DNA from 2 places in the Streptomyces sp. NPDC058758 genome. Region 2 is predicted to be linked to the other one. Evidence: riboswitches for the same ligand, from Rfam matches in the RefSeq annotation. Region 2 holds a riboswitch; the other holds the start of a gene.
The links. Region 2 has a riboswitch for S-adenosylmethionine ahead of ACFW6A_RS01680 (aminotransferase class V-fold PLP-dependent enzyme). Riboswitches for the same ligand answer to the same signal wherever they lie in the genome.
Positions count from the first base shown of each region.

Region 1 (4,461 bases), on a different contig from region 2:
GCTCGCGGAGCATGCCGGGGACGAGGGCCAGGTGGTAGTCCTGCACCAGGACCGCCGCGCCCTCCGAGGCCTCGGCCGCCAGGGTCTCGGCGAAGGCGCGGTTGTAGGCGCGGTAGGAGGCCCAGCGGCGGCGGAAGGCGGCGTCGAAGACGGGCTCGCGCGGGATGTCGTACAGGTGGTGGTGGAGGAACCACAGCACCGAGTTCGCGATGCCGTTGTACGCGTCGGCGTACACCTCCGGGTCGATGTCGAGCATCCGGACCCCCGGCTCGGCGACCCCGCGCCGGACGGCCTCCCGGTCGCCGTCGCCGAGCGCCGCGCACACCCAGAGGCTGTCCTGGGAGTCCACGGCGCTCAGGCCGGAGACGAGGCCGCCGCCGCCCCTGCGGGAGGAGAGGGTGCCGTCGTCACCGAGCGTGTACGAGACGGGCCCTCGGTTCGATGCCACGAGTACGGAAGCCATGTGGCGAACCTAGCCCGTCCCGTAAACGCTCAAACGTACGTATACGGTCAGCGGTCGGCCGGATACGGACGGCCCGCGCGCCCGGCGCCGGCCGCCTAGCGGATCCGGCGGCCGCGCATCGCCGCCTTCGCGACCAGGCCCGTCGCCGCGAGGACGACCGCCAGCGCGCCGAGCAGCCACAGCCGCTCGCCGTGGGAGCCGGTTCCGGCCATCGAGCCGCCTGCGCCGCCGCCGGTGGTGCCGGGGCCGGGGCCGGGTGCCGGCACCGCGGTGGTGGCCACGGAGGGCGAGGGGGTCGGGCCGGCGGTGGTGGCCACGGAGGGGGTCGGGTCGGCGGTGGTGACGTCGTCGTACCGGGGCTGCTGGTACCGCTGCCCGACGGGTTCGACGACGGGTTCGACGACGGGTTCGACGACGGCATCGGCGGCATCGGCGACGGCGGCGGCCGGACCGGCCGCCGCCGCCGACGGCGAGAGCGTGCCCGCGGCGAGCAGGACCGCCCCGAACAGGCGGGCGGGGCCCGCCCCGCGCCGGCGGACGGGGTGAGATCGTACGAAGCGCATAAAAGGGCAATGTAGGCAAAGCCCATCATCTGCGGACGTTACGCCACGCGACGGTGCGCGTACTCCGTGATCTCGGCCATCGGCGGGCGCTCCTCCGTGTCCACCGCGTACGTCCGCGGCTCGAAGCCGCTCTCGCCCCGCTCGAACTGGGTCAGCCGGGGGCGGACGAGGTGCCCCCGGGACAGCCGCAGCTGCGCCGTCCGGTAGATCGCCGCCGCCATCCGGCCCAGCGCCTGCCCGTCCTGGTGCCGGTGCTTGCGCACCCCCACGTCGACCTGCGCGAGCGCGTCCAGGCCCACCGTGTGCAGCGCGTCGACGAGGAGGCCCAGCTCCACTCCGTAACCGACCGGGAAGGGGAGCCGTTCGAGCAGCGAGCGGCGGGCCGCGTACTCGCCGCCCAGCGGCTGCACGAAGCCGGCCAGGCGCGGCCAGTGCAGATTGAGCAGCGGGCGGGCCACCAGCTCCGTCACGCGACCGCCCTGACCTGGGGCGTCGCCGAAGGGGCGGTCGTACATCGCCTTGACGAACTCCACGTCCGGGTCGGTGAGCAGCGGGCCCACGATGCCGGTGACGAAGTCCGCCGAGAAGTCCCTGAGGTCCGCGTCGACGAAGCAGACCACCTCCCCGGTCGTCACCATGAGTGACCGCCACAGGACCTCGCCCTTGCCGGGCACCGCCGGGATCCGGGGGAGCACGTCGTCGCGGGCGACCACGCGCGCGCCGGCCGCCGCCGCGGCCTTCGCCGTGCCGTCCGTGGAGCCCGAGTCGATCACCACGAGCTCGTCCACGAGCGGGGCGGCCGGGCCCATCAGCTCGCGCCGGATCACGCCGACGATGTCCCCGACGGTCGCCTCCTCGTTCAGCGCGGGCAGCACCACGCTGACCGTCGTCCCCCGCTTGGCGGCGAGGACCCGCTCCAGGGGCCGGTCGGACACGGACCAGGACCGCCGGTCCAGCCAGCGCTCCACTTCTTCCAGCAACGTGATCTCCATCTCGCGGATCGGACGACCGTCTCCACCTTCGAAGCCTTCGGTTACAGTCTTGAACAACGCGGATGCCCGATGCATGTCGGGGTCCCACCCGCGTCTCACAATCGAATACCGCTCATCCAGAGGGGCAGAGGGATACGGCCCGTTGAAGCCCCGGCAACCCTCCAGTCGGTTCGTCTTGCACCCGCGAGGCCCCCGGCTAGGGAAGGTGCCAAATCCGTCTCATGGCGAACAATTCGTCATGGGAAAGATGAGGAGAAAGGGCCTCGCCTCCATGGCTGTAAACACCGTCGCACCCGCAACCGCCGCTGCCGACACCACCGCCTCCACCATCGATCTCGGCCCCGCGTCCGGCCTTTCCTGTCGCGAATGCGGCCAGGTCTTCGCCCTCGGCCCGATCTTCGCCTGCGAACTCTGCTTCGGCCCCCTCGAAGTCGCCTACGAGCTGCCGCTCGGCGACCCCGAGGCGCTGCGCAAGCGGATCGAGGCCGGCCCCGCGAACATCTGGCGGTACGCGCCCCTGCTGCCCGTCCCCGCCGACGTCGCCGAGAAGCCGAACCTGAACCCCGGCTGGACCCCGCTCGTCAAGGCCGACAACCTCGCCCGCGAGATCGGCGTCGCCCCCGGCAGGCTCTTCGTCAAGGACGACTCCGGCAACCCGACCCACTCCTTCAAGGACCGGGTCGTCGCCCAGGCCATCGAGGCCGCCCGCGCCTTCGGCTTCACCACCCTCTCCTGCTCCTCCACCGGCAACCTGGCCGGCGCCGTCGGCGCCGCCGCCGCCCGCGCCGGCTTCCGCTCCTGCGTGTTCATCCCGCACGACCTGGAGCAGGGCAAGGTCGTCATGGCCGGTGTCTACGGCGGCGACCTCGTCGCCATCGAGGGCAACTACGACGACGTGAACCGCTTCTGCTCGGAGCTCATCGGCGACCCGCTCGGCGAGGGCTGGGGCTTCGTGAACGTCAACCTGCGCCCGTACTACGGCGAGGGCTCCAAGACGCTCGCGTACGAGATCTGCGAGCAGCTCGGCTGGGTCCTCCCCGACCAGCTCGTCATCCCGATCGCCTCCGGCTCCCAGCTCACCAAGATCGACAAGGGTCTCCAGGAGCTCGTCAAGCTGGGCCTGGTCGAGGACAAGCCGTACAAGATCTTCGGCGCCCAGGCCGAGGGCTGCTCCCCGGTCTCCACCGCCTTCAAGGCCGGCCACGACGTGGTCCGCCCGCAGAAGCCGAACACCATCGCCAAGTCCCTCGCGATCGGCAACCCGGCCGACGGCCCCTACGTCCTCGACATCGCCCGCCGCACCGGCGGCGCCGTGGAGGACGTGAACGACGAGCAGGTCGTCGACGCGATCAAGCTGCTCGCCCGCACCGAGGGCATCTTCGCCGAGACCGCGGGCGGCGTGACCGTCGGCGTGACCCGCAAGCTCGTCGAGGCCGGCCTCATCGACCCGGAGCTCACCACCGTCGTCCTCAACACCGGCGACGGGCTCAAGACCCTGGACGCCGTGGCCGACAGTTCTCAGGCGACCGCCACCATCCGCCCGAGCCTGGACGCGTTCCGCGACGCGGGCCTGGCCCACTGAAAGGTCCGTGAAGCCACCATGGCCGTGAACGTCCGCATCCCCACCATCCTCCGCACCTACACCGGCGGGCAGTCCGAGGTCCCCGCCGAGGGCGCGACCCTCGCCGAGGTCATCGCCGACCTGGAGAAGAACCACACGGGCATCGCCGCCCGCGTCCTGGACGACCAGGGCAAGCTGCGCCGCTTCGTGAACGTCTACGTGAACGACGACGACGTCCGCTTCGAGCAGGGCCTGGAGACCGCGACGCCGGACGGCGCGGGCGTCTCCATCATCCCGGCGGTCGCCGGCGGCTGCTGATCACCCCGCACGGCCCGGCCGCCTTACCGGTCGGTACTGAATTGCCCCTTCCGCGAGAGAAAGCGGAGGGGGCAATTCTGCATGGTTGAGCGCGGTAGAGTTGGGGAAGTGCCCTCGGCCGCTCATGCCGGACGCATATGAGCGCGGGTCCGGACCTGACGAGAATGCGACAACCGGCGGCCGGAAAGCGCGCACACTCTGCCCCTTATGCGCCTTTCGCCCGGCCCGAGTTGCCCCGCAATTCAGGGATTTCTTCCCGATTCCCCTTTCCGTGCCGCCCAGAATTCCCGGCGGATTGCCCTGTTGCAGAGGGCAGTTGGACAGATACATTCAGCGGCGGTCGACGCGTTCCGGCGCAGGTTCTGACCCGGGTCCGTGAAGTGCGGGTCCGCGCAAGGGCCAGTAAGTAATAGGGGAGTTAGGCATGGCTCAGGGCACCGTCAAGTGGTTCAACGCGGAGAAGGGCTACGGCTTCATCGCGGTCGACGGTGGTGCGGATGTTTTCGTCCACTACAGCGCCATCCAGATGGATGGGTACCGCAGCCTCGAAGAGGGCCAGCGAGT
Region 1 covers NZ_JBHYPS010000015.1:116,684-121,144, forward strand. The annotation lists gene ACFW6A_RS20025 (trehalose-6-phosphate synthase) at 1-463, opposite strand, end outside; gene ACFW6A_RS20030 (hypothetical protein) at 559-1,026, opposite strand; gene ACFW6A_RS20035 (glucosyl-3-phosphoglycerate synthase) at 1,065-2,006, opposite strand; SAM riboswitch class I at 2,128-2,272, shown strand; gene thrC (threonine synthase) at 2,290-3,600, shown strand; gene ACFW6A_RS20045 (MoaD/ThiS family protein) at 3,619-3,897, shown strand; gene ACFW6A_RS20050 (cold-shock protein) at 4,322-4,461, shown strand, end outside.
Region 1: linked by a shared signal. The riboswitch ahead of thrC (threonine synthase) and the one ahead of ACFW6A_RS01680 (aminotransferase class V-fold PLP-dependent enzyme) in region 2 are both predicted to bind S-adenosylmethionine.

Region 2 (4,461 bases):
TCACGGCGCGGACGAAGCGCTCGACGTGCTCGTCCGGGGTGCCGGCGCCGAAGCTGACGCGGATGGCGTTGAGGGAGCGCTCGCCGGGGGCGGCCGGCTCGGGGGCGCCGCACTCGCCCGGGTCCTGGGCGTCGGAGCCGAGCAGGGTGCGGACGAGCGGGTGGGCGCAGAAGAGGCCGTCGCGGACGCCGATGCCGTACTCGGCGGAGAGGACCGCGGCGAAGTGGGAGCTGTTCCAGCCGTCGACGACGAAGGAGATGACGCCGACGCGCGGGGCGTCGTCGCCGAAGAGGGAGAGGACGCGGACCTGGGGCACCTCGGCGAGCCCGGCGCGGACGGTGTCGATGAGGTGCCGCTCGCGGGCGACGAGGGCGTCGAAGCCGGCCTCGGTCAGCGCCTTGCAGGCGGAGGCGATGGAGTAGACGCCGATGACGTTCGGGGAGCCGGCCTCGTGGCGGGCGGCGGTGGTGTGCCACTCGACGTCCACGCCGCCGTCGGCGCGGCGTGCCACGGTACGGGAGGCGCCTCCGCCGGCCAGGTAGGGCTCGGCGGTCTGGAGCCAGTCGGCGCGGCCGGCGAGGACGCCGGAGCCGAAGGGCGCGTACAGCTTGTGCCCGGAGAAGGCGACCCAGTCCACGTCGAGTTCCTTGACGGAGACCGGGTGGTGGGGGGCGAGCTGGGCGGCGTCGAGGACGATCCGGGCGCCGTGCGCGTGGGCGGCGGCGGCCAGTTCGCGCACCGGCCACAGCTCGCCGGTCACGTTGGAGGCGCCGGTGACGCAGACGAGGGCGGGACCGTGGGGGTCGCGGTCGGCGAGGGCGCGCTCCAGGGTCTCGACGGCCTGGGCCGGGGTGCGCGGGGCGTTGAGGTAGGTGACCTGGGCGTCGCGCCACGGCAGCAGCGAGGCGTGGTGCTCGGTCTCGAAGACGAAGACCTGGCAGTCGGCGGGCACGACCTGGGCCAGCAGGTTGAGCGAGTCGGTGGTGGAGCGGGTGAAGACGACCTGGTCGCCCTCGCGGCAGTCGAGGAACTCGGCGACGGTGGCGCGGCTCTGCTCGAAGAGGTCGGTGGAGAGCTGGGAGAGGTAGCCGGCGCCGCGGTGGACGCTGCCGTAGTACGGGGCGTAGGCGGCGACGTCGTCCCAGACGCGCTGGAGGGCGGGGGCGCTGGCGGCGTAGTCGAGGGCCGCGTAGGTGACCTCGCCGCCGGTGACGAGCGGGACGGTGACGTCACGGCCGAGGACCGGCAGCGGCTCGGCGCAGCAGGCGTCGGCGGACTCGGCGGCGGCGAGGGCGGAGGAGGCGGCGGCGTTCGGGCGTGCGGACATGGCGGTATCTCCCGGCGGGACAGGCGAAAGGGCGTGAAGGGCCCGCAGGGCAGCGCGAAACGGCGTGCCGCGTACGGGTGTTGCCTCGACGCACGGCGAGAACGGGGCCGTACGGAGGGGAGGAGAAGGGGGCCGGAGGCCCTAACGCATTCGCTTGCTCACGAGACCGCTCCCTCAAGGACCAGGACCCCAGGGATGGCGCAAGGGGTCCGCGCTTGCCATGGACCTTGCTGTCCACGGCCTGGTCTTCACCCGGGGCACCCCGCCACGGACGGAGGGTTGCCGGACAGCCAGCCGGGGCTTGGGGCTGTCACTCATGACCTGTAGCCGAACGTATGCCACCGCTCGCGTTCCGCGCAACCCCGTCCGCATTCCGGGACGGGGTCGCGCGGTCCGCGCGGCGGGTCTCAGGCGTGGGTGGCGGCGACCCAGCGGTCCAGGGACGCGCGGGCGGCCCCGGAGTCGATCGACTCGGCGGCCCGCGCCATCCCGGCCCGCAGCTGCTCCGCCAGGGTGCCCTCGCCGGGCTCCAGGGCGGTGAGCGCCGCCGCCGCGTTGAGCAGCACCGCGTCGCGCACCGGCCCGGTCTCGCCGGCCAGGAGCCGGCGGGCGACGTCCGCGTTGAAGGAGGCGTCGGCGCCGCGCAGCGCCTCCAGCGGCGCGTAGTCGACGCCGACGTCCTTGGGGTCGAAGACCTCCTCGCGGACGGCGCCGTCGCGGACCACCCACACCCGGGAGGTGCCGGTGATGGTCAGCTCGTCCAGGCCGTCGTCGCCGCGGAAGACCAGGGCGGAGTTGCCGCGCTCGGCGAAGACCCCGGCGACGATCGGCGCCATCCGCGGGTCGGCGACGCCGACGGCCTGCGCCTTCACCCGGGCCGGGTTGGTGAGCGGGCCGAGCACGTTGAAGGTGGTGCGGATGCCGAGCTGGCCGCGGGCGGCGGCGACGTGCCGCAGCGAGGGGTGGAACCTCACCGCGAAGCAGATGGTGATGCCCGCCTCCTCGGCGACCGCGGCCACCCGGGCGGGGGTGAGGTCGAGGTTGACGCCGAGCTTCTCCAGGACGTCGGAGGAGCCGGAGGCGGAGGAGGCGGCCCGGTTGCCGTGCTTGACGACCCTCGTGCCGGTGCCGGCGACGACGATCGAGGCCATCGTGGAGATGTTGACGGTCTTGGCGCCGTCGCCCCCGGTGCCGACGATGTCGACGGCCGGTCCCGGCACCTCGATGGTGTTGGCGTGCGCGTACATGGTGCGGACGAGCCCGCTGATCTCCTCGACGGTCTCGCCCTTGGCCCGGAGCGCCACCATGAAGCCGGCGATCTGGGCGTCGGTCGCCTCGCCGCTCATGATCAGGTCCATCGCCCACGCGGTGTCGTCGGCGGAGAGGTCCTTCCCCTCCAGGAGGCCGTTCAGGAGGACGGGCCAGGAGCGGCCCGCCGTGGTAGGTCCTCCAGCGGGGGTCACAGCGCTCATGGCAGCTCCTGATGATCGTGCGTCGGATACGGGGTCCAGCCTATCGATCCCCGGGAACGGCAAAGAGCCCCGTCCATCGAATGGACGGGGCTCTCGCCGTGGCGACCTACGTCAGGAGGTCGGGAGGGAGTCAGTGGTGGCCGTGGCCGCTCTGGATCTCCTTGTACTCCTCCAGGGTGGGCTTGGCGACCTGGTTGTCGTCGCCGTAGTAGCCCTTGTTGAGCTTGACCCGGAGCTTCTCCATCGCGCCGATCTTCCGCTGGACGCCGTTCTCGTCGACGGCCGGCGGGAGCGCGGCGGGCTCGTACTGCTCGTGCGCGGTGAGCTTGTACAGCTCGCCCTGGCTGAGCGGCTCGTGGACCTCGACGAACTCACCGTGCGGCAGGCGCTTGATGATGCCGGACTCGCGCCCGTGCAGCACCTTGTCCTTGTCCCGGCGCTGGAGGCCGAGGCAGATCCGCTTGGTGACGATGAACGCGATGACCGGGCCGACGAAGAAGAAGATCCGCACGAACCAGGTGATCGAGTTGATCGACAGGTGGAAGTGGGTCGCCCAGAGGTCGTTTCCACCACCGACGAGCATGATCATGTACGCGGTGATCCAGGCGACGCCGAAGGCGGTGCGCGTCGGAGCGTTGCGCGGGCGCTGCGCGATGTGGTGCTCGCGCTTGTCGCCCGTGATCCAGGACTCGATGAACGGGTAGACCGCGATGGCGGCGAGGACCGCCGGGAAGATCGCCAGCGGGATCATCACGCCGAGGACCAGCGTGTGGCCCCACAGGTTGATCTCCCAGCCCGGCATGACGCGGATCAGACCCTCGGCGAAGCCCATGTACCAGTCGGGCTGGGCGCCGGTGGACACCTGGTCCGGGCGGTACGGGCCGAGCGCCCAGATCGGGTTGATCGAGGCGACCGCGGCGACCACCGCGATGACGCCGAAGACCAGGAAGAAGAAGCCTCCGGCCTTCGCCATGTACACGGGGAGCAGCGGCATGCCGACGACGTTCTTGTTCGTCCGGCCGGGGCCCTCGAAGTGCGTGTGCTTGTGGACGAACACCAGGATCAGGTGAGCGACCACCAGGCCCAGCATGATGCCGGGGAGCAGCAGCACGTGCGCCGAGTAGAACCGGGCGACGAAGTCGCCGCCGGGGAACTCGCCGCCGAAGAGGAACATCGACAGGTAGGTGCCGACGATCGGCACCGACAGGATCGCGCCCTGCATGAAGCGGACACCGGTGCCGGAGAGCAGGTCGTCCGGGAGCGAGTAGCCGGTGAAGCCGGTGAACATGCCCAGGAAGAACAGCAGGAAGCCGAACAGCCAGTTGATCTCACGCGGCTTGCGGAACGCGCCGGTGAAGAAGACGCGCATCATGTGCACGAACATGCCGGCGAGGAAGATCAGCGCCGCCCAGTGGTGGATCTGCCGGATCAGCAGACCACCGCGCACCTCGAAGGAGATGTGCATGGTCGAGTTGAACGCCTCGGACATCAGCTGTCCCTGGAGCGGGACGTACGAGCCGGCGTACTCCACCTCGTTCATCGACGGGTGGAAGAACATCGTCAGGTAGACGCCCGTCAGGATGATGATGAGGAAGCTGTAGAGGCAGATCTCGCCCAGCATGAAGGACCAGTGGTCCGGGAAGATCTTCCGCATGTTGGCCT
Region 2 covers NZ_JBHYPS010000001.1:364,966-369,426, forward strand. The annotation lists gene ACFW6A_RS01680 (aminotransferase class V-fold PLP-dependent enzyme) at 1-1,327, opposite strand, end outside; SAM riboswitch class IV at 1,534-1,649, opposite strand; gene trpD (anthranilate phosphoribosyltransferase) at 1,735-2,799, opposite strand; gene ACFW6A_RS01690 (cytochrome bc complex cytochrome b subunit) at 2,930-4,461, opposite strand, start outside.